DNA from 3 places in the Mucilaginibacter sp. SG538B genome. Region 1 is predicted to be linked to each of the others. Evidence: riboswitches for the same ligand, from Rfam matches in the RefSeq annotation. Region 1 holds a riboswitch; each other region holds the start of a gene.
What was found. Region 1 has a riboswitch for S-adenosylmethionine ahead of FHW88_RS16180 (O-acetylhomoserine aminocarboxypropyltransferase/cysteine synthase family protein). Riboswitches for the same ligand answer to the same signal wherever they lie in the genome.

Region 1 (10,050 bases):
CTTCATCCAGGATGCTGTCATATAAACGGAATCCTGTGAAGCCGCATTTAGCTGAGCGCCATATCCATAGTTCGGTCCGCCTTTAAACTCACGGTATTCAAAAACCCCTCGCTGTAACAACGCCATTTTGAACGGTGATCTTGGTTTCGGAGCCATAACCAAAAACTGAACCGTTATTAGCGGTATAAGTATATGAATTTTTACTTTCAGTCTTAAAGTTTTGCCATACTTTATAGCTTTTGTCATAAGCGGTATCATTGGCATCTTTTTTTCAGGCAGATAGCCCAATAATAACAAACAGGAAGATAAAGCACGTTTTCATGCGGTTTGGTTTTTAAACCTATTCGGCAAAAAATATAAAAACGCTACAGCTAATAACAAATATTCTTGTTTATTTTGGGCGATATCATAATACAATACCATGAAAACTGAAACTATAGCGATACATGCCGGCAACCATGTTGATGAAGCAACAAGGGCCGTTATACAACCCATTATTATGTCAACCACTTTTGAGCGCGGTGAGGATGGCGGTTTTCCGGCAGGTTATATTTACAGTCGCTCATCGAACCCCAATCGTCACGCACTGGAGCATGTGCTGGCAAAGTTAGAGGGAGGTGTTGAAGCAGCTTGCTTTTCATCAGGTAATGCGGCCGGGATGTCGGTATTTCAATCATTGGAGCCGGGCACCCATATAATTGCGCCGGATGATATGTATCATGGCTTACGTAATCAGCTTAAAACCCTTTTTGCCGGGATCCTTACCTTCGATTTTATTGATGTAAACGATACCGGGGTTTTACAACAGCACATCAAGCCCGAAACAGGTTTGATCTGGATTGAAACACCTTCAAACCCCCTGCTTAAAATAACCGATATTAAAAAGGTGGTTGCTATTGCCAAAGCAAAGGGCATTAAAGTTTTGTGCGATAATACATTTGCCACCCCTATGTGCCAGCGACCACTTGAGCTGGGCGCGGATATGGTTATGCACTCAGTCACCAAATATTTTGGCGGACATAGCGACCTGATGGGCGGCGTGTTGATCACGGCCGAAAAGAATGATTGGTGGACAAAAATCCGCCAGGTGCAGGAAATGGGTGGCGCAATCCCCTCGCCTATGGATTGTTATTACCTGGTACGCAGTATTAAAACTTTACCATACCGTGTAAAAGGCCACGTACAAAATGCACAGTTATTAGCCGAATACCTTGAACAGCATCCCAATGTTGAACAGGTAATGTACCCCGGTTTGCCCTCGCACCCGCAGCATGAGATAGCTAAAGATCAGATGCTGGCTTTTGGTGGCATGTTATCTTTTACTATTAAGGGCGATGAGAACGACACGCATAACATCATCAATAAACTGAAACTATTTATCAAAGCTACCAGCCTTGGTGGTGTTGAAAGCCTAATAGAACACCGCGCTACTGTTGAAGGCCCGGATACCAAAACACCACGTAACCTGCTAAGGGTTTCAGTTGGGCTGGAACATATTGACGATTTGATTGCCGATATGAAGCAGGCCCTTGCTTAGGCCTTTTAAGGTGAAAGGATAAAGGTCAAAGGCGAAAGGTATAAGCTGTCATGTGAATTTAAAAATTCCGTATTCACAAAACCTTTAACCTTTCGCCTTTTGCCTTTCACCTCAAAATAAACCTTTCACCTTAAAAAGAAATAAAATTTGGTATATTACCTCACAATCCCTTATATTCGCAACATTATTTGGTAGTGATACCAACGTCGATCAATCCTCCGCACATAGTTCGGGTTTTGATTTATAAAGAAGCGGCGAGAGATCAGGCTCAATGACCCGCTGGCAACCCTTCAATGTTGAAGAAGGTGCCAATTCCTGTCCCGGCAAATAACACCGGGGAATATAAATTTATAACCATGAAAAGTTTAATTAAATTTACGCAACGCAACACTTTTTACACCGCAAACGGTAACATACAACATATTAGCTCCCCTATTAGCTGTATTTGTATGTGTTGCTGCTGTTGATGCTTAGCACGCTCCTATTTTCATTTTCTGAAAAGCGTGTTGTTAAACCGGTTGTTTTTGAACCGGCTTTCCAAATTCATCTAAACATTCAAAATCTAAATTAAACACATTAAAAAATTACAACTATGTCTGCCTTAAAATTCGAAACCTTACAATTACATGCCGGCCAGGAAGTTGACCCAACAACAGGTTCACGTGCTGTGCCCATTTATCAAACTACTTCATACGTATTTAACAGCGCCGAACATGGCGCCAACCTGTTTGCGCTGAAAGAGTTTGGTAACATCTATACCCGCATCATGAACCCTACTACCGATGTGTTTGAAAAACGCATCGCGGCGTTAGAGGGCGGTGTGGTTGCGCTGGCAACAGCCTCTGGCCAGGCATCCCAATTCCTTGCCCTTAATAATATTTTACAGGTTGGCGATAACTTTGTTACTTCACCTTTCCTGTACGGCGGCACCTATAACCAGTTTAAAGTAGCTTTCAAACGCCTGGGTATCGAAGTACGCTTTGCCAAAGATGATACAGCAGCCAATATCGAAGCGCTCATTGATGGCAAAACAAAAGCCATCTTTTTGGAAACAATAGGTAACCCGGGCTTTACCATTGCCGATTTTGAAAAGCTGAGCGAAGTTGCCAAAAGGCATGACCTTCCGCTAATTGTTGATAATACTTTTGGTGCCGGTGGTTACCTCTTCCGTCCTATTGAACATGGCGCTAATGTGGTTGTGGAGTCAACAACCAAATGGATTGGCGGGCATGGTACCAGTATTGGCGGTGTTATTATCGATGCAGGCAATTACAATTGGGGTAACGGCAAATTCCCGCAATTTACCGAACCATCTGAAGGTTACCACGGGTTGATATTTAACGATGTATTTGGCATTGGGGGCCCGTTTGGCAATATCCAGTTTATTATCCGTGCCCGTGTGGAAGGTTTGAGGGATTTCGGCCCCTCTCAGGCACCATTTAATTCATGGTTGAATATCCAGGGGTTGGAAACGCTTTCTCTGCGTGTACAACGTCACGTTGATAATGCCCTGCAACTGGCTAAATGGTTGGAGCAGCACCCACAGGTGGCAAGCGTAAATTACCCGGGACTGGAATCATCGCCATATCATGACTTAGCTAAAAAGTATTTAAAAAACGGTTTTGGGGGCGTACTATCGTTCGAAATTAAAGGGAGCAAAGAACAGGCCAGCCGCTTGATCAATAACCTTAAATTGGTGAGCCATTTAGCCAATGTTGGCGACGCAAAAACACTCATCATCCAGCCATCGGCAACCACGCATCAGCAATTATCTGATGAAGAGCAATTAGCTGCCGGTGTTACACCTGCATCATTGCGCGTGGCTGTTGGTATTGAACATATTGATGATATTAAAGCCGATTTTGAACAGGCTTTTGCAAAAATTAAGCAAGGTGAGGGTGAGTTAGTATAACAATGTATAGTTTTTTTAAGTGATATAGTAAACGTTACGTGTAGTTAAGTCTTAAGTTCTAAGTATTTAGTCTTAAGCCGGAAAATTGAAACTTCGACTTGAGACTTTAAACTAAAGACTTTCGACTTAACACAGCGTGACAAATAACAGAATGAACGCAGAGATATTTAAATACACTGATACTTTTGAATTTGAATCGGGCCGTACAATTGAAGGTTTAGAAATAGGTTTTCACACTTATGGCCGGTTAAATAAGGAAAAAAATAATGTTGTTTGGGTTTGCCATGCGCTTACTGCCAACAGCGATGTATTTGACTGGTGGAAAGGGCTTATTGGCGAGGGTTATTTTTTTAACCCGGAAGAGCATTTTATAGTTTGCGCCAATATTTTGGGTTCTCCTTACGGCACTACAAGTCCGTTGAGCATTAACCCGGTTACCGGCCAGCCATATTATCTTTCATATCCCCAGTTTACTACAAGGGATATGGTTAAAGCACACCAGTTGCTTGCCGGGCATTTAAACATTAATAATATCAGCGTATTAATTGGTGGTTCATTAGGCGGCCAGCAGGCTATGGAATGGGCTATCATTGAGCCGGAGCGGATTAAAAATCTTATCCTGATAGCAACCAACGCCAAGCACTCGCCATGGGGCATTGCTTTTAACGAGTCGCAACGTTTGGCTATCACAGCCGATCGTACTTTTTACGCTAACACACCTGATGGCGGCCAAAAGGGTTTAAAAGCAGCCCGCAGTATTGCCCTGCTGAGTTATCGTACTTATAAAACCTACGGTATTACCCAACAGGAAGAAGCAGACGATGTGCAGGACAATTTCCGTTCTTCATCGTACCAAAACTACCAGGGGCAAAAGCTGGTGAACCGCTTTAACGCTTATAGTTATTGGTACCTGACCAAAGTGATGGACTCACACAATGTGGGCCGGGGCCGTCACGGTGTAGATAAAGCGTTGAGCCTCATCAAGGCAAAAACATTAGTTATCGGCATCTCATCGGATGTGTTGTTCCCTATTGAAGAACAGCAATACCTGTTCAGGCATATCCCAAAAGCTGCCTTTGCCGAACTGGATTCGTTTTATGGGCACGACGGATTTTTAATTGAAACAGAAGCATTAACAAACATATTTACATCGTTTTTTAAAACCGATGTGAAAGGAAAAATTATAGAACTGCAACGTACAGCGTAATGAGTAAAAAGTTAAATATCGGCCTCTTCGGATTTGGTGTTGTTGGCCAGGGATTATATGATATCATCAAAACAAAGCATTTAAATATCGAGATAGTAAAATTTGCTATTAAGGATCCTAATAAAAAACGTTCTTTACCGGCACATTTATTTACTACCGATAAAGAAGAGCTGCTTAACAATCCCGAGATCAATACCATTGTTGAATTGATCAATGATACTGAAGCTGCTTTTGAAATTGTTTCAAGAGCTTTAAAATCTGGCAAAAACGTAGTATCTGCCAGTAAAAAAATGATCGCCCTGCATTTGGATGAACTGATCGAAATTCAGCACCAGTATGGAACTTCATTATTATATGAAGGCGCGGTTTGCGGCAGTATCCCGATCATCCGTAATCTTGAGGAATATTACGACAACGAGTTACTGCACTCCATAAGCGGTATTTTCAACGGTTCATCAAACTATATACTGTCAAAAGGATTTATTGAAGGGTTGGATTACGACAGTGCATTAAAACAAGCTCAGGACCTCGGCTTTGCCGAAACCGACCCAACAAGCGATGTTGGTGGTTTTGATGCGAAATACAAACTGGTTATTGCTGCTGCACACGCATATGGCGTAGTTGTACAGCCCGATGAAGTATTTAACCTCGGCATTCAGAACCTTGCAGCCGCAGATTTGCAATATGCCCGCGAAAAGAACCTCAAAATTAAACTGGTACCTGTAGCTAAAGAGCTTGACGACCGTAACGTTGCCCTGTTTGTACTGCCTAAATTTGTAAACGACAAAGAGTTTTTATACAACGTTGAGTACGAATATAATGGCGTAACCGTACAGGCCGCCTTTGCCGATCAGCAATTCTTTTTTGGCAAAGGTGCAGGTGGGCATCCTACCGGTTCGGCTGTACTGTCGGATATTGCCGCGTTGCGCTATAACTACCAGTATGAATACAAAAAAGCTAAAGAAAAAACAGACCTTAATTTTACCAATAACATTGAATTAACCATTTACCTGCGTTATGATGACGAGGAACTGGTTGAAGCGCTGAACTTTGAGCACATCAATGAGCGCTACTATTCAGGTAGTTATAAATTTGTGATAGGAAAAATCAATTTGCAAAATCTGATCGCTAATCAACATCGTATATCTGAGAGTAAGGCTTTCGTAGCCTTTGCCGATCAGCTTACGGGGGTCAGCTTAGCATCGGTAACTAAACAAACAGCTGAAGTTTTTTAATAGATTCTCCGGTTGTTAATAAAAAAAGGCTTCTCAAATTGGGAAGCCTTTTTACATTTAATTAATTTTCTACAGCTTATTTAGCCGGTTCCGTAGCTTCTTTGGCCGAGTTCAGGAACACGAACTGGTTATCAAACATATCTATTTTAATAACGCTGTCTTTATCAACTGTACCCGCCAGGATCTGTTTACTCAACTCGTTCAGTATCTTTTTCTGGATAACGCGTTTTAACGGACGTGCACCAAATTGAGGATCATAACCTAACTGGGCCAACCAATCTAAGGCTTCATCGGATGCTTCGATAGTTACACCCATTTCAGCAAGCGTTTGCTGTACCTGTTTAAACTGCAGCTTAACGATATCATGAATTTCATCGCGATTAAGCGGAGTAAACATGATGATCTCATCTATCCTGTTTAAAAACTCCGGACGGATAGTTGCCCTTAACAAATTGAACAGCTCGTTTTTGGTTTTTGCCACCAGTTCATCGCGGTTTTCGTCCTCCAGGTTTTGGAAGTTTTCCTGGATGATGTTTGAACCAATGTTGGAGGTCATGATGATGATAGTATTCTTAAAATTCACCACACGGCCTTTATTATCCGTTAAGCGGCCATCATCCAGCACCTGCAGCAGGATGTTAAATACATCGGGATGGGCTTTTTCAATTTCATCCAGTAAAACCACACTATAAGGCTTGCGACGAACGGCCTCCGTTAACTGTCCGCCTTCATCATACCCAACATAGCCCGGAGGCGCTCCTATCAGCCTTGAAACAGCATGGCGTTCCTGGTATTCACTCATATCTATCCTCACAAGTGCACCTTCGTCATTAAACAGGTATTCGGCCAGGGCTTTTGCCAGTTCGGTTTTACCCACACCGGTTGTACCTAAAAATATGAACGAACCTATTGGCCTGCGCTTATCCTGCAAACCTGCACGGCTGCGGCGGATAGCATCACTTATTGCCTCAATAGCTTCTTCCTGCCCGGCTACACGTTTGTGCAGTTCATCTTCAAGATTAAGCAGTTTTTCACGTTCGCTTTGGATCATCTTGCTTACCGGGATGCCTGTCCAGCGGCTTACTACACCGGCAATATCATCGGCGGTAACCTCTTCCTTCAGCATGCGGCTGTCGCTTTGGTTTTCAAGCAGGGCGGCTTTCAACTTTTCAACTTCGGCCTGGGCTTCAACTATAGTACCGTAGCGTAATTCGGCTACCTTACCATAATCGCCCGCACGTTCGGCCTGTTCGGCTTCCAGTTTATAATTTTCAATCAGCTCAACCTTAGTATTGATGCCATCAACAAGGTCTTTTTCGCCTTTCCATTTGGCACGTAATGAATCACGCTGTTGCGACAGGTTGGCTATTTCCTCACTTAGTTCGGCAACCTTACGGTCGTCTTTTTCACGTTTAATAGCTTCGCGCTCAATTTCAAGCTGCATGATGCGGCGTTCCAGTTCGTCAACCACTTCCGGTACCGAATCCATTTCCAGGCGAAGTTTTGATGCAGCCTCGTCCATCAGGTCGATAGCTTTATCCGGTAAAAACCTGTCGGAAATATAGCGTTGTGACATTTCGACAGAGGCGATGATCGCTTCGTCTTTGATCCTCACTTTGTGGTGGGTTTCATAACGTTCTTTCAGTCCACGTAAAATAGAGATGGCATCAGCAGCATCAGGTTCTTCTACCATTACTTTCTGGAAACGGCGTTCCAAAGCTTTATCTTTTTCAAGGTACTTTTGGTATTCGTTAAGGGTTGTAGCACCAATTGAACGAAGCTCACCACGGGCCAGGGCCGGTTTCAGGATATTGGCCGCATCCATAGCGCCTTCTCCCCCGCCTGCACCTACCAGCGTATGGATCTCATCTATAAAAAGGATGATTTCCCCGTCGCTTTGGGTAACCTCCTTTACAACTGCTTTCAACCGTTCTTCAAACTCTCCCTTATATTTCGCGCCTGCAATGAGTGCACCCATATCCAACGAGTATACCACTTTGGTTTTCAGGCTCTCAGGTACATCACCTTTGATGATCCTGAAAGCTATTCCTTCGGCAATGGCAGTTTTACCAACGCCGGGCTCGCCAACCAAAATCGGGTTGTTTTTGGTACGGCGTGACAGAATCTGGATAACCCGGCGAATTTCATCGTCGCGGCCAATAACCGGATCCAGCTTGCCCGAACCTGCATATTCGTTCAAATTGCGGGCATACTTGTTAAGGGCGTTATAGGTAGCTTCAGCGTTTTGATCAGTTACTTTGCTATCGCCGCGGAGTTCAACAATGGCTTTTTTTAGGTCTTTTTCATTAACACCCGAATCTTTCAGGATGCTGCTTACCGCACCACCGGCGGCTAAAATGCCTAACAGCACATGCTCAACAGATACAAATTCGTCTTTAAATTCTTTTAAATATCCCGACGCTTTTTGCAAAGCAGAATTTGCTTCGGACGAAAGGTATACGTTGCTGCCGCTTACCTTGGGGAACGATGCAATCTGCGCATCTAACGTATCATTTAACCTGTTCAGGTTAACATTTAATTTCTTTAATAAGTAGGTAATTACATTTTCATCAACCAGCAATAAGCCTTTAAGCAGATGCGCGGTCTCAATTGCTTGCTGTTGGTTACCAACAGCAATTTCAGATGCCTTTTGTACGGCTTCCTGAGCTTTTATGGTAAAGTTGTTAAAATTCATAGTACTCATTGTTGATCAATTTATCGGCCATAGTATCCATAGTGAAAAATTGTCATTTAAAATTAAATCGCAATGACACTTTGCCATAATTATTAGCAATTTAGGCATTACTATTAACAATAGCACGAGGCAATTTGTCGTTTAATACGTTAAAACAATGATAAAAGTATGCGTCAATGGAGATGTTTAAGGACGCAAAATAGATCAGATTAGCTTAACAACACCTCACTAACAGACAGGCCTTGGCTTGCCTGTTAGTGAAATACTGTGTAACGGATAAAAACAATTGCGAGTATGCAATTCTTGTTGTCTGTAAATGGAGGGCTATAATGTGATAAGGGTTTAGTAAGCCAGCCGCGGTTTAATTATCCAATTTATCAACTTTAACTAAATTGCAGGTCCAGGCAAGTCCTTTTCCGCCATTTCTTCCATCAACTACGCCACTTGTCTTCATCGTTTTTCTATCGCTGCTTAACGTATAATAATTGGCATACTGCCTTCCTTTGAGATCGTATGTAGCGTTGGGTCTCGCGTCTGTAATCGTTAATACATAAATACTGTCGGATAAGACTTTAAAAGTACCGCTGTGCGTAACGATCTGCACATTATTTTCTTTTGCAATATTATAAAAGCTGCCGTCTGACCTGAATACGACTTGAGATCCCGGATTGGTTGTATCCTTCCAGATGCCTACAAACGGTTTAATTTCTTTCTGATTAGCCCTTTCTACAGTTCTACAGGAAAAAGTTGTTAATACAGTAATAAGAATTGCGATAGATTTAAGAGATTTCAGTAACATGTGATTTTGGTTTTATGTGTAAATTAGATTTATTCCTTTTAAAAAACAATGAAGGTTCAACAAAATAGGCTTATAAGTCCTTTGACCGAATATTTAGTAAAAAGGGTTAACCATATACTGTCACATTTCTGTTACAATTTTTATAAATATTTTCATAATTTTGTTTAATCCATAAAATATAATTGAATACCCATTTCTTTTTTAACAGTCTCCCGGTAAAATACCGGTCGCAATACCGTTTGCATTATACTTACCAAAACCTGGTAGCCATAAGGGGGGCCAGTATAGTATTTTTATTGCTTAATGTAATTATCCGGATCCTTTATCTTGTATTCCCCATTAGCTTAACTAAAGCTCAAAACTTTCCCGAGTTTAATTTCAGCAACTGGGTTTTCATTATTATAACTCCTGTTTTCCTGATAGCCAGTAACCTTTTTATCGTTAGTTTCAAAAGCCATAAAAAAGCTACAACAGGCATGTCATTGCTTGTATTTTTGTTTGCGCTTTATATTATTGTTTGCGGCATGTATTCCAGCTTTATAGCCACCTCTAATCCGAGTAATGCCCTCACCTTATATCTTGTTGCATTAAGCTTGATCAGCGTGATAATTGTTTTTGAATACTATGAAACCGTATTGCTGCTTATTGCTATTGAGCTTTTTTTT
Region 2 (10,050 bases), on a different contig from region 1:
CTGCCTTACCCATGGTGATGGCGTCGCCAACATTTACCGTTGGAAAAATACCATAGGACCGGTTGAACAAAGGGTAGAGCAACGTAATATCTGGAACTATCATCAAACAGCAGGTTTAGGTTATTTTGAATATTTTCAGTTTTGTGAGGATATCGGTGCAAAGCCTGTTCCTGTACTTGCGGCAGGAGTGAGCTGTCAAAACTCTGGCGGTACATGGAGAATAGGTTCTACAGGGCAAAAAGGTATCCCGATGGAAGAAATGAAAGCTTATGTACAGGATGTACTCGATCTGGTAGAATATGCTAACGGGCCCATTACATCTACATGGGGCGCAAAACGTGCTGCAGCAGGGCACCCGGCACCTTTTAACCTGGAGTACCTCGGCATCGGTAATGAAGATAAGATCACCGGCGTATTTGAAGAACGGTTTAGGATGATCTATGATGCAGTGCACAAAGCCCATCCCGAAATTAAAATCATCGGTACGGTTGGGCCAAGTCCGAAGGGCGAAGATTTTGATAAAGGCTGGAAATTGGCCGATCAGCTTTCGGTTGGTATTGTTGATGAGCATTATTATGAAAAGCCGCAATGGTTTTTAAAAAATACCCAGCGTTATGATGCATACAACAGGCTCAGGTCAAAAGTTTATATAGGAGAATATGCTTCCTGGGGTAATACCTTGTTTAATGCCTTATCAGAAGCGGTTTATATGACCAGTTTAGAACGTAACGGAGACGTGGTTAGAATGGCGTCATATGCACCGCTTATTGCCCGGATAGGCCATACTTCATGGAACCCCAATTTGATATATTTTAATGGTAGCAAGGTTTTCCCAACGGTAAACTATTATGTTCAGCAGCAGTTTGCTGCCAATTCGGGTAATGAGTATTTACCGGATGTAATAAAATTGAAAGGCGAAAAAGCGGCTCTTGACACCACGGCAGGTGTTTCAACCGTGCGCGACTCTGTGACTGGGGATCTGATCCTGAAAATTGCCAATGCCGGTAATGCTCCTGTTTCGGGAGAGGCAGATCTGTCAAAAATTGGTCAGCTACCCAAATCGGCAACAGTCACTGTTATTACAGGCAATCCGGACGTGAAGAATTCTGCCGATAATTCGCAAGCCATCGTCCCACAATCATCAGTAATAAAATTGCAAAAGAAGTGGGCTTTCACCGTACCTGCCTATTCATTGACGGTTGTCAGAATTAGCGGCAGAGAGATAGAAAAGCACAAATAATTATCCTGAATATTCGAAAAAAACAAACCAATTATACATGAAAAAAATAGTTTTACTGGGCGTTTTGGTCAGCTTTTACACGGCGGTCATGGCACAATCGCAGCAAAAATTCAGCGCCTACCTGTTTACTTATTTCACAGGGAGCAAAGGTGGCGAAGAAATTCGTTTTGCTTTGAGTAACGATGGTTATCATTTCCGTGCGCTGAATAACAATCGCCCGGTTTTGAATTCGGCCGATATCAGCGCTACCGGCGGTGTTCGCGATCCGCATATCATGCGTGCTGCCGACGGTAAAACATTTTATATGGTTGCCACAGACATGAACACCGAAAAATATGGCTGGGGACCGGATTATTCCATGGTATTGCTCAAATCAACCGACTTGGTACACTGGAGTTCGAAAACAATTGATATCACCAAACTTTATGAAAAATTTGCGGGTGTGAACAGGGTATGGGCACCGCAAACCATTTATGATCCGCAGAAGAAACAGTATATGATCTACTGGTCGATGCGTTTTGGCGAAGAGGCAGACAAGATCTATTATGCTTATGCCAATAAAGATTTTACAGGCCTTACAACCGAGCCTAAACAGCTTTTCTTTAAGCCGGATGGCGGTGCCTGTATAGACGGGGATATTGTTTATAAAAACAATAAATACTACCTGTTTTTCAAAACAGAGGGATCAGGTGCAGGTATAAAAATAGCCGTATCGAATAAGCTAACTTCTGGCTATGTATTGCGTGATAAATACGTACAGCAAACCAAAGACCCGGTAGAAGGGGCGGGTACTTTTAAATTAAACGATGGCAGCGGTTATATTTTGATGTATGATATGTATACCCAAGGTAAATACCAGTTTACCAGGACGACCGATCTTGAAAATTTCAAACTGATTGACGATGAGGTATCCATGAATTTCCATCCGCGCCACGGTACGGTGATGCCAATAACTTCAAAGGAAGCCGCTGCACTGACTGCTAAATGGGAAACGCCGGAAGATGTCATACTTTCACCGATAAACAAGCAAATTAAAACCATCAATATCGTTTTAGATTCGGCGAGCCATAAAGTTCGCCTGCCTGTAAAGCCGGGTACGAGTTTAAAATTATTTAATCCACGATTTACCTTGTTTCCCGGCGTTACTGTCAGCCCGTTGAAACCGCAGGATTTTACGAAGGGGCCGGTTAAATATTCGGTAACGATAAACGGTAAAAAAGCACAGGTTTTTGAAGTTACCGCCCAGGAAACCCATAACCCGGCTATAGCAGGATATTATGCCGATCCGGAGATCCTGTACGCCGAAAAAACAGGCAAGTTTTATATCTATCCAACCAGCGACGGCTTTGATGGCTGGTCGGGCAAGTATTTCAAGGCTTTTTCTTCGGATGATATGGTTAACTGGAAAGATGAGGGCAAAATTCTTGATTTGCCGCAGGATGTAAGCTGGGCGAAGAAGAATGCCTGGGCACCCTGTATTATCGAAAAAAAGATTGGTGACGATTATAAATACTTCTACTATTTCGCTGCTGCACAAAAGATAGGGGTTGCAACGGCAAATGATCCGGCGGGTCCGTTTACAGATTCAGGTAAACCATTGGTGGCGCAATTGCCCGAAGGTGTTAAAGGCGGACAGCAGATTGACGCCGATGTTTTTGCCGATCCGCAAACAGGTAAAAACTATTTGTACTGGGGCAATGGCTATATGGCAGTGGCCGAGTTAAACGATGATATGATTTCATTAAAACCGGGTACTACCAAAATCCTTACTCCTTACTCGCATTATAACGAAGGCACCTATGTGTTTTATCGCAATGGAATTTATTACTTCATGTGGTCTGAAAATGATACCCGGAGTCCTAATTATAGTGTGCATTACGGCACTGCAAAATCTCCGCTGGGGCCAATAGAGATTCCTCAGCAAAACACGGTTATTGCCAAAGATGCAGCAAAAGGTATTTACGGTACCGGCCATAACTCGGTGATCCAGATCCCTGGTACAGATGAATGGTATATTGTTTATCACAGGTTCAACTATCCCAAAGGGATTACCATGGGGGATGCCGCAGGATACAACCGTGAGGTATGTATTGATAAAATGGAATTTGATGGCAATGGATTGATCAAACAGATACCCCCTACACATGAAGGTATAAAACCTGTACAGGTTAAAAAGTAACCTCGGTTTATATAAATAATGGTATAGCTGCTATGTGAACGTATTGAAGGTTCACATGGCAGCTTTTGTTTTATATAAAATTAAACACGTATTAGCTTTAAGCTTTGCGCCTTCCGCTTTAAGCTACTAAAAATATGTTCCGTTTTTTACAATTTGACGACTTCGTTGTATCCTATATTTGTAATCATGGTTTTCAAAGAGATGCTTCCGGAGCCAAGGCTGCAGCCTTACATCAAGTGCTTCTATCTGTATGAATCTGATTCGGACAGAAGCTACGATGATATTGTGTTCCCGAGCGGTACCATGGAGGTAATCTTTAACCTCGGTGCCGGAAATTGGAAATCAAAGAAAGGTGATACATTTTTTACCACTCCTCCAGTTGAACTTTGGGGCCAGATCACTAAACCTTTGCCCATTCAATCTGTAGGGCGCAATATTATGCTCGGCTTCCGTTTTTACCCGCATTCGGCTGCTTACTTTTTTGATGAAAATGTATCAGAATTTAACAACGAAATTGTTGATGCCACGCACGTATTCGGACCTAAATTAAGAACGCTTTATTTAAAATTATTGGAGACCGCCGACCTGAATGCGAAGGTGGCCATGATTGAAGATTATTTGCGGAGCCGTTTATCGGCAACCGAAAAAAAGCATTCGAAGATCAAATTTATCGGGGATATTGTCAGTAGTCTTAAAAAGAATTACAGCAACGATAATATCCTGTCTATTTCCAGCCGTTATAACATTTCCTCACGGCACCTTAATACCCTTTTTTCGCAGTATACAGGTTTACCGCCAAAATTATTTTACAAAATAAACCGCTTTCAGCATAGCCTTAACCTGGTTAGCGCTAATGAAGAAAAGCTAACGAATGTAGCCTACAGCGCCGGTTATTTTGACCAGGCACATTTTATAAAGGAATTTAAGCTTTTTACAGGTTTTACACCTAACTCATTTGCTGCTCAGGCGTCGCCTATAAACCAGGCGTTAGCGGGCAGTTAATACTCTTCCGTTTTATACAATTTTGGGCTATTCGAGCCACATAGTTTTGCTGATATAAAAAAAACAACAAAATGAAATCAGCAAAAACACCACAGGAGGTGCACGCGGTACTTGCAGCCGCTTTTAACACCAAAGATGTAAATGTAGTTATGAATGTGTATGATGCCAACGGTATTATTTTTCCCGAGCCGGGAAAAGAAGTATCAGGCAAGGCTCAATTTGAACAGGCCGTTAAAAGCATCTGTGCGGTTCCGGGAGTAATGGAAATCAAAACCGTTTACTGTCTGCAATCGGGCGATGTAGCGGTAGGCCGGTCGGAGTGGAGCGTCACCGACAATGGCAAAACACAGATTGCCGCAAAAGGGATAGAGTTAATGAAACAACAACCCGACGGCAGCTGGAAAATTGTCATCGATCATGCATTCGGAGCTGAGGCTAATCTCGTAGCCTGATTTTCTCTATCTGAAACAAAAAATGACCGGATTTATCCGGCCATTTTTTGTTTCACCTTTCACTAATCTCTTCCGTTTTATACAATTTTTAGAAAAGCGCCCAGCCTAATTTTGAGAATAAAATAAAAACAAGAACATGAAAAATAGATTCAATGAATTTTTAGCCCTGCATCATCAAACCGAACCTTTACAAGTTGGCAATGTATGGAATGCACAAAGCGCCCAGGTTTATGATAAATTAAATTTTAAAGCAATCGGCACATCAAGCGCGGCTGTTGCCAGCTCATTAGGCTTTGCAGATGGCGAAGAGATGAGTTTTGAGGATTACCTTTTTGTTGTTAAACGCATAGCTGCAACAACATCAGCCATGCTAACAGTCGACCTTGAAGGTGGTTATGGTGAAACACCGGAGGCTATCTGCAGTAACATCACAAAACTATATAATATTGGTGTTGTGGGTATCAATATAGAGGATTCGATAGTGGTGAATGGCCAGCGAAGTATTGTTGGTGCCGAAGGCTTTGCCACAAAACTTAAACAGATAACTGCATTGTTAACCGCCACAGGGGTAGAGGTATTTATAAATGTAAGGACCGATTCCTTTCTGCTTGGTTTATCTAACGCACTGGAAGACGCTTTGACCCGTACTAAACTTTACCAGGGTGCAGGTGTGCATGGTTTGTTTTTTCCGTGCATTACCCAAATAGCAGATATTGAAAAAATAACGGCCTTATCGCGCCTCCCGGTTAGCGTAATGTGTATGCCTGGCCTTCCGGATTTTAAAGCGTTGCAAAATGCGGGCATTAAAAGGATTAGCGCAGGCCCATTTTTGAATATGAACATCTACCGGTCACTGGAAAATTTGATCGAAAAAATAACAGCCGAAAATAGCTTTGCAGCCCTTTTTAACGGGACTGCCAGTTAACAGGCGAATAAAAGTGCTAAATAATTAAAAACCTAATTGCCTTGTTTTACCTTATTATAAGGTAGTTTAATAATCTACAAAATAAGTTTAGGTTAAAGTCCCGGCAGCGAACGTTAGGGACTTTTTGTTGTTATGGAATTTATCTTCAAAAAGTTTCAGCTACTCCAATCAGTAAACAAATTCTGTAAATAAGCCTGCAGAATTTTAAAGTGTTAATTCATTTTATTGCAATAATTATATAAAGTCTATGGTTTTAGTAGAATTTATATATATTTGCATCGTCAAATCGGTTCTTTGAATATTTTAATTATCAAGAAAGACTGAGGGAAAGGCCCTGTGATGTCTTAGCAACCTGTAAGCCCACTGTTATAAAGGTGCTAATTCCTGTCTGCCCAAAATAGGGTAGAAAAGATAATGTAATACGCTATGGCCTTGTATAGTGCAAGGTGTTGTATACTTCTTTTCCCTCTTCATTTTTCTTGCTAATTAAAATATTGAAAATATCACCGGGATGATATTACGGTTTAACCTGTATAGCAATGAACATTAAACAATTACTTTTTACCTGTTTGCTTTTCATAACAACATTGCCGGCTGTTGCGCAGATCACCAAGGCAATTGATCCGACAGCTGACGACCGCGGTTATATCATAAAAACCGGTGATCTTGCTCCTGCCGATTTTGAGCTCGTATTGACCAATGGTACAAAAACTTCTTTAACGAAGTTGCATGGTAAGGTGGTTATCCTGCAGTTTACCGCAAGCTGGTGCAGCGTATACAGAGAAGAAATGCCGCATTTGGAAAAAGAGATCTGGCAGGCTTATAAAGATAAAGGCCTTGTGTTAATAGGCGTTGACCGCGATGAACCGCTCAACAAAGTAAAAAGTTTTCACCAGGTCATGAATATAAGCTATCCGTTGGCACTCGATCCTGGTGCTGAGATTTTTGGCCGGTTTGCCAGCAAAAAGAGCGGTGTTACCCGCAATGTGGTTATCGGTCGGGATGGGAAAATTGTTTACCTCACCCGCTTGTACGATAAACAGGAATTTGCGTCCATGTTAAAAGCTGTGGACGCTTTGGTAAACAACAAAACAGCGTCCATCAATTAAAAAGAATCTATCAGTACTTATTTAATACCCGTTTTATGAAAACAGAATCTACTTTTTTACACAAGAAAACTTTCGTTTCGGAAAGCCAGTCAATCTGCAAATCCTTCTGTCTCAATATGCAAAGCATGCATTGTTGCTGTTAATCATTTACAGCATGCATGGTGTTTAAATGCGGGCTTGCTGCAGTTTGTCTTAGCTTAATAATTACCATCCCCTAATCAATTCTTTACAGTTACGATAGGCTTATGAGCCGGGCAAATTATGCCCGCTAAGGCGATAGCCATGTCTTTTGTACCGGTAAAGGCATCAAAAATTAATCTCAATTATTAATTATCATGTTAAAAATTTACAAGCTATTACTGGCAATTATATTGCCTTTTATTCTCGTCCAGACGGTTGCGGGGCAATCCGTTAAAATAAGCGGGGAGGTAACCGCCAAATCCGATGGGTTGCCGTTGCCGGGTGTCAGCGTATCTGTTAAAGGTAAAACCACGGGCGCACAAACCAATGTTGATGGTAAGTTTATCATCAACGCCAATGTTAATGATGTGCTTAGGGTTAGCTACATTGGCTTTACAACCCAGGAGATCCCGATTACGCAAGGAATAACTACCTTAAACGTGGTTTTGGTTGAAGCACCAAATTCTCTGAATGAGGTAGTGATAACGGCCCTCAATATCTCAAAGGATAAAAAATCGCTGGGATATGCGGTACAAGGGCTTAAATCGAAAGATATTTCTGAGGCAAAGGAAACCAACTTTGTAAACGCGCTGGCCGGTAAAATTGCCGGTGTGCAGGTTACCAACAGCCAGGGCGATATGGGTTCATCACGTATCGTTATCCGTGGTGAAACTTCTATCACTAAAGATAATCAGCCTTTGTTTGTAGTTGACGGGGTTATTGTTGATAATACCCAGTTTTTAGGATCTGGTGGTTCAAGGGATTTCGCTAATGCCCTCTCTGATCTCAATTCTGAAGACATAGAGTCGCTAAGCGTGTTAAAAGGCCCGAATGCTGCAGCCTTATACGGTTCACGCGCGGCAGCAGGCGTTATCCTTATTCGTACCAAAACAGGTAAAGGAGCAAAAGGGCTTGGGGTTACCATTAACTCTAATACCAGCTTTTCAAATGTGCAGGTATTACCCAAATATCAAAATGAATACGGCCAGGGTTCAAATGGTAAATTCAGTTATGTTGACGGTAAGGGCGGTGGCGTTAACGATGGTGTTGACGAAAGCTGGGGGCCTGCATTGGATGGCTCATTGATCCCGCAGTTTTATTCCAATGGACAGGCTGTGCCATTTATCGCCCATCCCGATAACGTAAAAGACTTTTTTAGGACTGGCGTGACGCTTAATAATGGTATAGCATTAGCGGGCAGTAACGAAAAGAGTGATTTCCGGGTATCTTACAATAACCTGCATCAAACCGGTATTGTCCCAAATACATCGCAGGGACGTAACTCATTCGCTTTAAATTCAAGCTACCGTTTCAATCCTAAATTAACAGTAAATACCACTGTTAATTATATTAAAGATGATGCTGATAACCTGCCGGGCGCTTATGGAAAACGCGCAACCAGTACCATGCTGCAGTTTACCTGGTTTGGGCGCCAGGTTGATATCAACAAGCTTAAAAACTACAAGGATGCCAATGGAAACACTTTTAACTGGAATAACAGTTACTATAGCAACCCATACTGGCTGGCTTATGAAAACACGGTTGGTCAGCACAAAAATCACCTGATCGGAAGCGTTGAATTGAATTATAAGATCATCGATGGCCTATCGGCAAACTTCCGTACCGGTACCGATTATTATAATGACCGCCGTAAAATCAAGGTTGCTTATGGCACTAATGGAACACCGTTTGGCTCATATGAGGAAGATGCTTACAGCGTAAATGAAAATAATACGGAAGGCAGGTTGCAGTATACCAAAAAACTAAACAATGATTTTTCGCTTGATGCATTTGTTGGTGGTAATATCTCGGTAAAAACACTCGAACAAAATGATCAGTTAGCACCTAAACTTGCAATTCCGGGACTATATAACATGGGTAATTCGCGTGATCCACTGGTTTCAACAAACTTTTATTCTAAACTTAAAACTAACAGTGTGTTCGGATCGGCACAGGTTGGGTTCAGGAATTATGCCTTCGTTAACGTAACGGCACGTAATGATTGGTCTTCATCATTGCCAATTGATAACATGTCATACTTTTATCCCTCAGTAAACGGAAGCTTAATACTATCCGAAGCGCTGGGCATTAAAAGCGATGTGCTTACCTATGCTAAATTAAGAGGTGGCTGGTCTAAAGTGGGTAAGGCTACCGATCCTTACCAGTTAAGGAATGTATTTGCCTCATCAATCCTTTTCAATGCTAATCCACAGCAAAGTTTACCGGCTACAGATGCCAATAACACACTGAAACCAGAAAGTACAACATCGGCAGAGGCTGGCTTTGAATTAGGCTTTTTTCAGGACAGGTTACATCTGGATGTAAGTGCATACAATACCAATAGTACCAATCAGATACTTGCGGTTCAGGTTAGTTCGGCCACGGGTTTTGGTCAAAAAATCATCAATGGGGGGCGCCTTAATAATAAAGGTCTTGAGATACAATTGGGGATAACGCCAATTAAATCAAAGGAGTTTACCTGGGATATCACTACTAACTATTCGTTAAACCGCAGTAAGGTTGCTTCGCTTGATGCCGAAGGCCGTTTGCAAAGTCTGCCAATTGGGTCTGACCGAACTGTACAGGTAACCGCGGCACTTGGCCAACCTTATGGCGCACTTTATGGTACAGCTTATACGCGTAACGCTTCCGGGCAAATCGTTATCGATGCTAACGGTACACCTGTATTCAACACAACCAAACGTTACCTTGGCAAATTCACTCCAAATTGGTTAGGAAGCATCAATAACAGCTTTACCTACAAAGGCATTAACCTGAGTTTCCTGGTTGACGCGCGTTTCGGTGGATCCATCTACTCAAACACCAACCGTACTGGTACCTATACCGGCGTACTGGCCTCTACCTTACCGGGGCGCGGTGCTGCTAATGGTGGTTTAAGCTATTACTATCCGGATAATAAAACAACAAATCCGGCGGTGCAGGTAACCGGCGCAGCTCCGGCG
Region 3 (10,050 bases), on a different contig from region 1:
CTTTAAAGGCGGGATCAGTTCAAAAGAAAAAAGTGTTTTGCCGTTGGCGTTTGCTATATGTTCAGGTATTTTCATTTGACCCCTACCCCCCCTAAAGGGGGAATTTTTATTTAAGTTTTATAATTACAATTCAAGTTCCCCTCTCGAGAGGGGGCGCGGTGGATTTGTGTGTTGGCAGGGGTGTGTTATGCGGCGTTTATTATCGCTTTGTTAACACACCCTCCACCCCTCTCAAGAGGGGAACCGCACAAGCCCTCGCTTTGTCGTTTCTTCCCTTACTCCCCCTTTAGGGGGCAGGGGGGCTAATAATTAATATTCGGCCCTAGCCATCTTTCCACATCCTCCAATGGCATTTGTTTACGGATAGCATAATCCTCAACCTGATCCTTACTGATTTTACCCAAGCCGAAATATCTTGCCTGCGGATGTGCGAAGTAGAAACCGCTTACCGATGCGGCCGGCAGCATGGCCAGGCTTTCGGTTAGGTGCATGTTTGCGTTGTCTTCTGCTTTTAGTAATTCAAACAAGGTGGTTTTTTCGGTATGGTCCGGGCAGGCCGGATAACCCGGTGCCGGACGGATGCCCTGGTATTCTTCCTTAATAAGGTCGGCATTGCTTAGCTGTTCGCCTTTGGCATAGCCCCAGTATTCCTTACGTACCAACTCGTGCATTTTTTCGGCGAAGGCTTCGGCAAGGCGGTCGGCAAGGGCTTTGGCCATGATGCTGTTATAGTCGTCATGATCGGCCTCAAACTCAGCAACCAATTCATCACAACCCAAACCGGTTGTTACCGCAAAGCCGCCGAAGTAATCAGGCACACCGCTTTCTTTTGGCGCGATAAAATCCGACAATGCATAGTACGGATCGTTCTTTACCTTTTCGGCCTGCTGGCGTAAGGTATGGATGCGATTTAAAACTGTTGTGCGACTTTCATCGGTATATAATTCAATATCATCACCTACGGCATTGGCCGGCCAGAAGCCAATTACACCTTTCGCGGTGAACAGTTTCTGGTCAACAATACGTTTCATCAATACCTGCGCATCATCAAATAGTTTTTTGGCTTCAACGCCTACAAACTTATCGTCAAAGATCTTCGGATAGCTGCCGCGAAGTTCCCAGGTGTGGAAAAATGGCGTCCAGTCGATATAAGGCAGCAACTCTTCCAGCGGGAAATTCTCAAATACTTTGGTGCCTGTAAATGCGGGTTTCGGCGCCACATCGCCATCCAGGCTAATCTGGAATTTACCGGCACGGGCTTCTTCGATTGTTACGAAACGCTTGTCCGATTTTTTATTGGCATGTGCCTCGCGGGCTTTGGCGTATTCGTCTTTAATGCTCTGGATATAGGCATCCCGGTTGTCCTTGCTCATTAGATTGCTGCAAACGGTAACGCTGCGCGAAGCATCCAAAACGTGAATGACAGCCCCGGAGTATTGCGGCGCCACTTTTACGGCAGCGTGAATGCGCGACGTTGTAGCACCACCAATGATTAGCGGAATAGTAAAACCTTCGCGTTCCATTTCCTTGGCAAAATGCACCATTTCATCAAGCGATGGGGTGATTAAACCACTTAACCCAATGATATCAACGTTTTGCTTTTTAGCCTCTTCAATAATGCGTTGCGCGGGCACCATCACCCCAAGGTCTATCACCTCGAAGTTATTACAGGCTAATACCACACCAACTATATTTTTACCAATATCATGTACGTCGCCTTTTACGGTGGCCATTAACACCTTACCGGCGTTGGCACGCTGATCGGCATTTACATTGTTCTTTTTTTCTTCTTCGATAAAAGGTAGCAGGTAAGCCACCGCCTTTTTCATTACACGGGCTGATTTTACCACTTGTGGTAAAAACATCTTGCCGGCACCGAACAAGTCGCCTACGATGTTCATACCATCCATCAACGGACCTTCAATAACCTCAAGTGGTTTGCTGTAGGCCTGGCGGGCTTCCTCCACATCGTCGTCAAGGTATTCAACAATGCCTTTTACCAGCGAGTGGGAGAGGCGCTCCTGAACGGTGCCTTTGCGCCATTCTTCGTCGCGTACAACTTCTTTTCCTTTGCTTTTGATGGTGTCGGCAAATTCCACCAGGCGCTCGGTAGCATCCGGGCGGCGGTTAAGGAGTACATCTTCTACCAGTTCTAAAAGGTTTTTCGGAATCTCCTCGTAAACCTCCAGCATGCCGGCGTTTACAATCCCCATATCCATACCGGCTTTAATGGCATGGTACAGGAATGCCGAGTGCATGGCCTCGCGCACGGTATTATTACCCCTGAACGAGAACGAAATGTTACTTACACCGCCGCTCACTTTAGCGTGCGGCAGGTTTTGCTTGATCCAACGGGTGGCCTCAATAAAATCTACCGCGTAGTTATTATGTTCTTCCAGGCCGGTAGCAACTGTTAGGATGTTCGGATCGAAAATGATATCCTGCGGCGGGAATCCTACTTCGTTCACCAGGATCTCATATGATCGTTTACAGATCTCGATCCGGCGCTCCAATGAATCAGCCTGACCGGTTTCGTCAAAGGCCATTACAACGGTGGCGGCACCATAGCTTAAGATTTTCCGGGCATGCTCTTTAAACTTTTCTTCACCCTCTTTCAGGGAGATGGAGTTCACGATACCTTTACCCTGTACGCATTTCAAACCGGCCTCGATCACTGTCCATTTGGATGAGTCGATCATAATAGGCAGTTTGGCTATATCCGGTTCAGAAGCAACCAGGTTCAGGAATTTTACCATCACAGCCTCCGAATCAATCATGCCCTCATCCATGTTAATATCGATGACCTGCGCGCCGCCTTCCACCTGTTGCAGGGCAACACTTAGAGCTGCCTCATAATCTTCGGCAAGGATCAATTTGGAAAACTTAGGGGAACCGGTAATGTTGGTGCGTTCGCCCACGTTTACAAAAATGCTTTCGGGTTTAATGGTGACCGCTTCCAGGCCGCTCAGGCGCATATCCGGCTCAATTTGAGGGATAGGGCGGGGCGGATATTTGGCAGCCTTATCGGCAATGCACTTAATATGCTCGGGTGTGGTACCGCAGCAGCCACCAACAATATTAACCAGGCCGGCTTTGATAAAATCATCAACCTGGTGAGCGGTTTCATGCGGAGTTTCGTCGTACTGGCCAAACTCGTTGGGTAAGCCGGCGTTTGGATAGGCCGAAATAAATACGCCTGCTTTTTCAGAAAGTTCGGCAAGGTGCGGGCGCATTTCCCGGGCACCCAAAGCGCAGTTTAGGCCTACCGATAGCAGGTTGGCATGGCTTATCGAGTTCCAGAAAGCTTCGACAGTTTGCCCGGAAAGGGTACGGCCTGAAGCATCGGTAATAGTACCTGAGATCATGATACCGCCCGAATCCCTGAAAGCGGGAAAATCCTTACCTGCAGCTTTACATTCCTGCTCATAACGTTTTATGGCAAACAGCGCAGCTTTGGCATTAAGGGTATCAAATATGGTTTCAACCAACAACAGGTGCGAACCACCGTCAACCAAACCCCGTACCTGGTCATAGTAAGCTTCGGCCAGGTCATCAAACGTAACGGCGCGGTATCCCGGATCGTTTACATCTGGCGACAAAGACGCAGTGCGGTTTGTTGGCCCGATGGCACCGGCAACAAAGCGCGGTTTTTCGGGGTTATGCCGGGTATATTCGTCGGCTACTTCGCGGGCTATACGCGCACCTTCGTAGCTTAGTTCATAAGCCAGTTCTTCCAGGTGATAATCGGCAAGGGAAATTACCTGTGTGCTGAAAGTGTTAGTTTCAATGATATCCGCACCGGCATCCAGGTATTCGGCATGGATGGCTTTGATAATATCAGGGCGCGTGATATTGAGCAGGTCGTTATTGCCCTGCAGGTCGCTATGATGATCGCGAAAACGCTCGCCACGAAAATCCTTCTCGGTAAGCTGGTACCTTTGAATCATGGTACCCATTGCTCCGTCAATCACCAGTATGCGTTTCTGTAATTCTTTTCTAATGTCCATTTTTTGAGATGTGAGATATGAGATTTGAGACGTGAGATTTTAGCGGAGAGAACCTTGCTAAAACATCATGTCTTTCACCTCATATATCTGATAAAAAGACATTAAACAGGCGATTGAAAGAGCCGAAGCTATCTCAAATCTCACGTCTAATATCTCAAATCTAAATACAGCTTATCTCGAAAAGTCGGGTGTTGTTATGACTTTCGCTTATCTGTCCGGGCGCGTAATTGCTGCCTGGTAGAATGTAGCACCTTGTGAAGCACAGGTTGCTAAGACATCGCAGGGTCTAATCCCTCCGTCTTTCTCCATAAGCAGTGCAAAGTTGCGCAATAAAGTTATCATTTGCAAGTATATAACATACGCTAAATATCATGCCTAAGCCACATTGTTAAACAAAAAAAGCCGCCTTTTGCGGAGGCAGCTTTATGATTGAATTTCTTAATGAGATTATCTTCTTCTGCCGAATAAACGGAGGAGCATAAAAAACAGGTTGATCAGTGTGATGTACAATGTTAGCGCACCCATCAGGGCCAGTTTTTTCGAGCTTGCATCACCGTATTCAATACCTGCTCCAATGCGTTTTAACATTTGCATATAGTAGGCAGTTAAACCAGTAAATACAGCTATGCCTATGTAGCTGATGATGTAACTCATTTGTTCGCTGTGCATAAAGAAGTTAGCTAATGAAGCTACAAAAATCCCAATGAACAGGATGTACATGATTGAACCAAACTTTGTTAAATCCATCTGGGTAGTATAACCGGCAATGCCCATAATACCGAAAGTTACTGATGCGGTAATGAAAACACCCAATATTGATGCAGATGTGTAGATCAGAAATATCAAACTTAAGCTGATGCCAATAAGTGTTGCATAAGCTACGAAAAGCAGCACCAATACCGGATAAGAGATTCGGTTATAGCCAAATTGCATTACCAATGAAAACGCCAGTGGCGAAAACAGCGCAAAATAGCCAAAACCCGTAAGGCCGCCTGTTGGTGCAACGATCAGACTGATCAGGCCCATATTTAAAAATAGATAAACTGTTATTGCTGATACGCCAAGCGCAACGAACATCCAGCTGAAAACGCCGGCCATAAACCTGCGTGAAGCAACTTCTGATTGATCCCTAACTTCGATTACATTATCGAAGTTGTATTTAGATTCTTTAAATTCCATTTTGTGTTAAAAATTATAGTACGAATATATAAATAAAAGGTGAATACAGCATGAAGAAGCAAGACTGCAAGAATCAAGAGTCAAGAAACAGGAAAGTTTTCCGAAATGTCTTGTCTCTTGACTCTTGATTCTTGCAGTCTTGATTTCTGTTCTTCCTGCTTCTTGACTCTGTAACCCTCAATTCAAACGGCGCATCAACTGCTCTTCAACCTTTTTGAAAACCTGTATGGGTTTCAGGGTGCGCCAGCCAAGGCTATCGAGTTCGCCGCCAAAATTGATGTAATAGTCGATATTGCTGTGTTTAAATTCGTCTATCACGTGTTCGCGGAAGTTGATGCCTGCTATCCAGCCGTCTTCCACGTCCTGGAACCACTCTTCGTAATAGCAATCATCGCTTGAATGAAAGTTGAGTACGTTTTCGCCGATCAGGATAAAATGACTGATGCCATTATCTATCATCAGGTCGAGCAGCTCACGCTTCAGCAGCATAATGTCGTTATTGATGGCATCATTCCATTCGCCTATCAGCTCAATGATGGTATAGCCTTTATCATAATCGGCAAAAAGTACTTTTAAATAAAGGGTATTGGAGCCGAATGAGTCCCATTGTGGGTGCAGCAGGTAATTGTATACCTGCTTGTCAAATTCAAATTCGCTGTATTCTGTCGCATAAAAAGGCGAAAACTCATCTTCCGATGCCACGTAATCATCTCTCCAGCGGTAATATGGTTCAATATCGTGCATGTTTTTGATTTCAAATTGTCTGAACCCGAATTTTTTGAATTTGAGAATTTATCGAATACAAGCATCTTCAAATTTCCAAATCAACACATCTTCAAATTCAGTTTATTTTTTTTTATAATGATCAACAGCGCTTCGTACGCTGCCGTATTGTTTCAGTAACCCGGCTGCTTCTTCTTCGTTCAGCCCGGTTTCGTCCATTACCATGCGGGTGCCCCTGTTCACCAATTTGTGGTTGCTCAATTGCATATCAACCATCCTGTTCCCTTTTACGCGGCCAAGCTGGATCATTACGGTTGTGCTTAGCATATTTAAAACTAATTTTTGCGCCGTGCCTGCTTTCATGCGGGTTGACCCTGTTAAAAACTCAGGGCCTGTTACTACTTCAACCGGGTACTGTGCCACAGCCGCTACCGGACTGCCGCTGTTACAAACAATACAGCCGGTAACTAAATTATGCTCATTAGCTGTTTTTAAGCCGCCGATCACATACGGTGTAGTGCCCGAAGCGGCTATGCCAACAACCACGTCTTTATCATTAATGTCGAAAGCTTCCAGATCTTTCCAGGCCTGCACAGCATCGTCTTCAGCAAATTCTACCGCTTTGCGGATCGCGCCATCGCCGCCTGCTATCAAGCCCACCACCATATCAAACGGAACACCGAATGTCGGTGGGCATTCCGATGCGTCAACCACGCCTAAACGGCCACTGGTACCGGCGCCTATGTAAAATAAACGTCCGCCGTTTTTCATCCTTTCTGCGGTGATAGTTGCCAGGGCTTCTATCTGTGGCAATGCCTTTTCCACAGCCAGCGGAACCGTTTTATCCTCGTTATTAATGTTTTCTAAAATTTCCCTTACGGTCTGTTTTTCGAGGTTTTTATAGTGCGATTCCCTTTCGGTGGTGGTTTCCATAGCCTATTTTCAAATAATTTATAACAAAATTCGGTAAAAATCATCAAATGCAAGGGTGCGGGTAAAAATTATTGACCCTGCAATTATTAACTTTGTGTGTAATAAGTTATGAAGAGGACCGCGGGTGTAATTTTCCGGACAATAATCCTGCTGCTGGTAGGGGTGATGATAGGCCAGGTGCTTAACAAGGATTTTGCCGCGCATAACCTTGGCTTCTCCTTTGTGAGCAATAGTAAAATAGCAAAGGTGTTGCAACTGGTTGACCGCAACTATGTTGACAGCGTTAATATCGATAGTATTGAAGGCGTGTCGGTAAATAACCTGCTTCAAAACCTTGATCCGCATTCGCTTTATTTACCGCAGCAGCAGGCGCAATCCATCAATGAACGGTTAGACGGTGGTTTTAACGGTATCGGTATCGAATACCAGTTACTTCGTGATACACTGATCATTACGCAGGTTTATGCCGGCGGTCCGGCCGAAAAAGCGGGCTTACTGGTGGGCAGTAAGGTGATCAATGTCGACGATAAAAAGTTTTCGGGCAGCAAGCTAACAGCCACCCGTATAAATAGTGTTTTCAGGGGCGAAAAGGATGCTGAAATAAAACTGAGTGTTGTGCCTCCGCTGAGCAAAGATTTAAAAATACTTACGGTTAAACGGGGGCATGTTGACCTGAGCAGTGTTGATGCTGCCTATATGGCCGATGCTAACACCGGCTATATCAAGATCAGCAAGTTTTCGGCCACTACCGACCTCGATTTCAGAAAGGCTTTAACGGCGCTAAAAGTTGACGGTATGAATAAATTGCTGCTCGACCTGAGAGGCAATGGCGGTGGGTACCTTAATGCTGCTACTTCATTAGCCGATGAGTTTTTAACTGATGGAAAGCTGATAGTTTATACCAAAGGGATTCACGAGCCCCGGACTGATTACTTTGCCACCGATTCGGGCATGTTTCAGAAAGGGAAACTTACCGTGCTTATTGATGAATATTCGGCCTCGGCCAGTGAGATTTTAGCAGGGGCCCTGCAGGACCTTGACAGGGCTACTATTGTTGGTCGACGATCATTTGGTAAAGGCCTGGTACAGCAGCAGTTTGCTTTTGACGATGGTTCGGCAGTTAATTTAACAGTGGCCAGGTACTATACCCCTTCGGGCCGCTCTATCCAGAAATCATACAAAAACGGGGTTGACAGTTATCGCAATGAACTTGCCCAGCGCATGCAAAAAGGTGAACTTTTTTCAGAACAAAGCAACCTTAACGATAGTGTTTTTAAAGGCACCCCATCATTCCATACTTCAAGCGGGCGTAAAGTTTTTAGCGGCGGAGGCATTATGCCCGATGTTTTTGTACCGGCGGATACCAGCAAATTCACCCCGCTTATCCAGGACCTGAGCCAGCAGCAATTATTTACCGCTTACGTTGTTGACCGCCAGCAGCAATTGCTTAAAAAATACCCGACTGAAGCTGAGTTTTTAACTCAATATGCTGTTAGTAATGACGAGGTCGATAAATTTATACTGTATGCCTCGCAAACCATTAAAGAAATGGATTCGCACGAAGTACAGATCTCCAGGGAGCCGATAAAAACAATCCTGAAAGCCCAGGCGGCCCGCTTTAAATGGGGTGATAACGCCTACTTTAAAGTGATCAACACGGGTGATGTAACCTTTAAAAAAGGGTTGGAGCAGTAAGGAGGCTAAACAAAAAATGTCATTTCAAGTGAGTCCGTGAGGGGCATGAGCGCCGGTGCGAAAGAGAAATCTTATACATTATGCTTGTATGGCTGTGCCTGCGTATAAGATTTCTCCTCACGGGCGTGGCGCGATCCCCGCGCTTGTTCGTCGAAATGACAGTAGTTTTTACGCTCTACGTATCCTAATTCTTTCCCACCAGAAAACCTCATTAATCAATTCCAAATTTGCCATAACGCCTGCCATGCCGCCGCTGTTAACCGCGTTGGCTATGGAGCGAATGCCTGAAGCACTGTCACCGGCGGCATAAACGCCGGGTACCGTTGTTTTTTGCTGTGCATCAACCTGGATATGGCCCTGATCGGTAAATGAGCAGCCTAATTGTAATGCAATATCACTGTGTTGCACAAATGGGAGCCTCGCATATAATGCCTTAAGTTTTATTTCGGAGCCGTTTTGCAAATGGATGGTAGTTATCTGGCCGTCATGATGATCAAACGCTGCTATTTCCCCCTCAATAATTTGTATATTATTATGACTGATAATGGATTGCTGATCTCCTGTCAAAGTTGATTTTCCGTTAGTGAACAGAATGAGATCTTTTGTCCAGTTTGAAATAAGTTTGGTCAGCTCAAAAGCCATTTCGCCGTTAGCAAATATGCCTGTAGGCTGATAACCGTATTCATAACCATGGCAATAGGGACAATGAATAATCGATATTCCCCAGCATTCGGCGAAGCCGGGAATATCGGGCATTTGGTCTTTAATACCGGCAGCAAGGATAATTTTCTTTGCGCTGAATGTTTCACCGGATATTGTACTAACCTCAAAGCCCTTAGTTATTGGTGTACATTGAGCTGCCTCACTATGGAGCAGTGTGATAGTTGGGTATTTTAAAGTTTGTTCACGGGCAATAGTCAAAATCTCGTGCGGAGTTTGACCATCGCGGGTAAAAAAGTTGTGCGAATGTGGCGTTTGGCGGTTGCAGGGCATGCCACTATCAATAATTAACACTTTACGCATGGCACGGCCCAAAGCCATGCCTGCAGATAAACCGGCGCTGCTACCGCCGATAATGATCACATCAAAATCCTTCATATGATATTGCGATTAATTATGGATAAAGGTAAATGACAAAAACACAAAATGCAACCATGTTGCATTTTGTGTTTTTGAACTGACAAAGTAGAATGGCCGGCCGGCTAAAAAATGCCAATAGGGCGCCGGTATTTTATTTTTTATTGATTTTGTTCAGTGTTAATAATCCGTTGAAATAGGATAATAGTTTTCGGTTATCATCCTGAATGTAGGCCACCGGATAATCGTAATTTATAAAAGTAACCTTCCATACTTTGGCAAAATGCGGCTGATCAGGCGTGTCCGGCGTTAGGTTATAATATCCGAACTCCGCATTAAGGCATGATGATTCATTAACATGGTTATCAATGGTATAGCCATCTTTTTTAAAAGCATCAATAAAAATTTTACGTATTTGGGGCAACGGGGCCGTTGC

Region 2: another riboswitch for S-adenosylmethionine. It lies ahead of FHW88_RS02915 (TlpA disulfide reductase family protein); the one in region 1 lies ahead of FHW88_RS16180 (O-acetylhomoserine aminocarboxypropyltransferase/cysteine synthase family protein).
Region 3: another riboswitch for S-adenosylmethionine. It lies ahead of metH (methionine synthase); the one in region 1 lies ahead of FHW88_RS16180 (O-acetylhomoserine aminocarboxypropyltransferase/cysteine synthase family protein).

Annotation. Positions count from the first base shown of each region.
Region 1 covers NZ_JABMJI010000003.1:1,004-11,053, forward strand. Annotated here, with positions in the region: gene FHW88_RS16170 (hypothetical protein) at 1-246, opposite strand, end outside; gene FHW88_RS16175 (trans-sulfuration enzyme family protein) at 422-1,537, shown strand; SAM riboswitch class I at 1,776-1,886, shown strand; gene FHW88_RS16180 (O-acetylhomoserine aminocarboxypropyltransferase/cysteine synthase family protein) at 2,130-3,449, shown strand; gene metX (homoserine O-acetyltransferase family protein) at 3,601-4,656, shown strand; gene FHW88_RS16190 (homoserine dehydrogenase) at 4,656-5,891, shown strand; gene clpB (ATP-dependent chaperone ClpB) at 5,968-8,586, opposite strand; gene FHW88_RS16200 (hypothetical protein) at 8,948-9,385, opposite strand; gene FHW88_RS16205 (sensor histidine kinase) at 9,568-10,050, shown strand, end outside.
Region 2 covers NZ_JABMJI010000001.1:743,864-753,913, forward strand. Annotated here, with positions in the region: gene FHW88_RS02890 (alpha-L-arabinofuranosidase C-terminal domain-containing protein) at 1-1,240, shown strand, start outside; gene FHW88_RS02895 (family 43 glycosylhydrolase) at 1,278-3,419, shown strand; gene FHW88_RS02900 (helix-turn-helix domain-containing protein) at 3,606-4,421, shown strand; gene FHW88_RS02905 (YybH family protein) at 4,493-4,873, shown strand; gene FHW88_RS02910 (isocitrate lyase/phosphoenolpyruvate mutase family protein) at 5,010-5,798, shown strand; SAM riboswitch class I at 6,103-6,216, shown strand; gene FHW88_RS02915 (TlpA disulfide reductase family protein) at 6,338-6,907, shown strand; gene FHW88_RS02920 (SusC/RagA family TonB-linked outer membrane protein) at 7,243-10,050, shown strand, end outside.
Region 3 covers NZ_JABMJI010000002.1:1,364,454-1,374,503, forward strand. Annotated here, with positions in the region: gene FHW88_RS15450 (methylenetetrahydrofolate reductase) at 1-75, opposite strand, end outside; gene metH (methionine synthase) at 303-4,007, opposite strand; SAM riboswitch class I at 4,212-4,321, opposite strand; gene FHW88_RS15460 (Bax inhibitor-1/YccA family protein) at 4,455-5,186, opposite strand; gene FHW88_RS15465 (hypothetical protein) at 5,364-5,930, opposite strand; gene murQ (N-acetylmuramic acid 6-phosphate etherase) at 6,033-6,842, opposite strand; gene FHW88_RS15475 (S41 family peptidase) at 6,951-8,537, shown strand; gene FHW88_RS15480 (NAD(P)/FAD-dependent oxidoreductase) at 8,706-9,635, opposite strand; gene FHW88_RS15485 (hypothetical protein) at 9,769-10,050, opposite strand, start outside.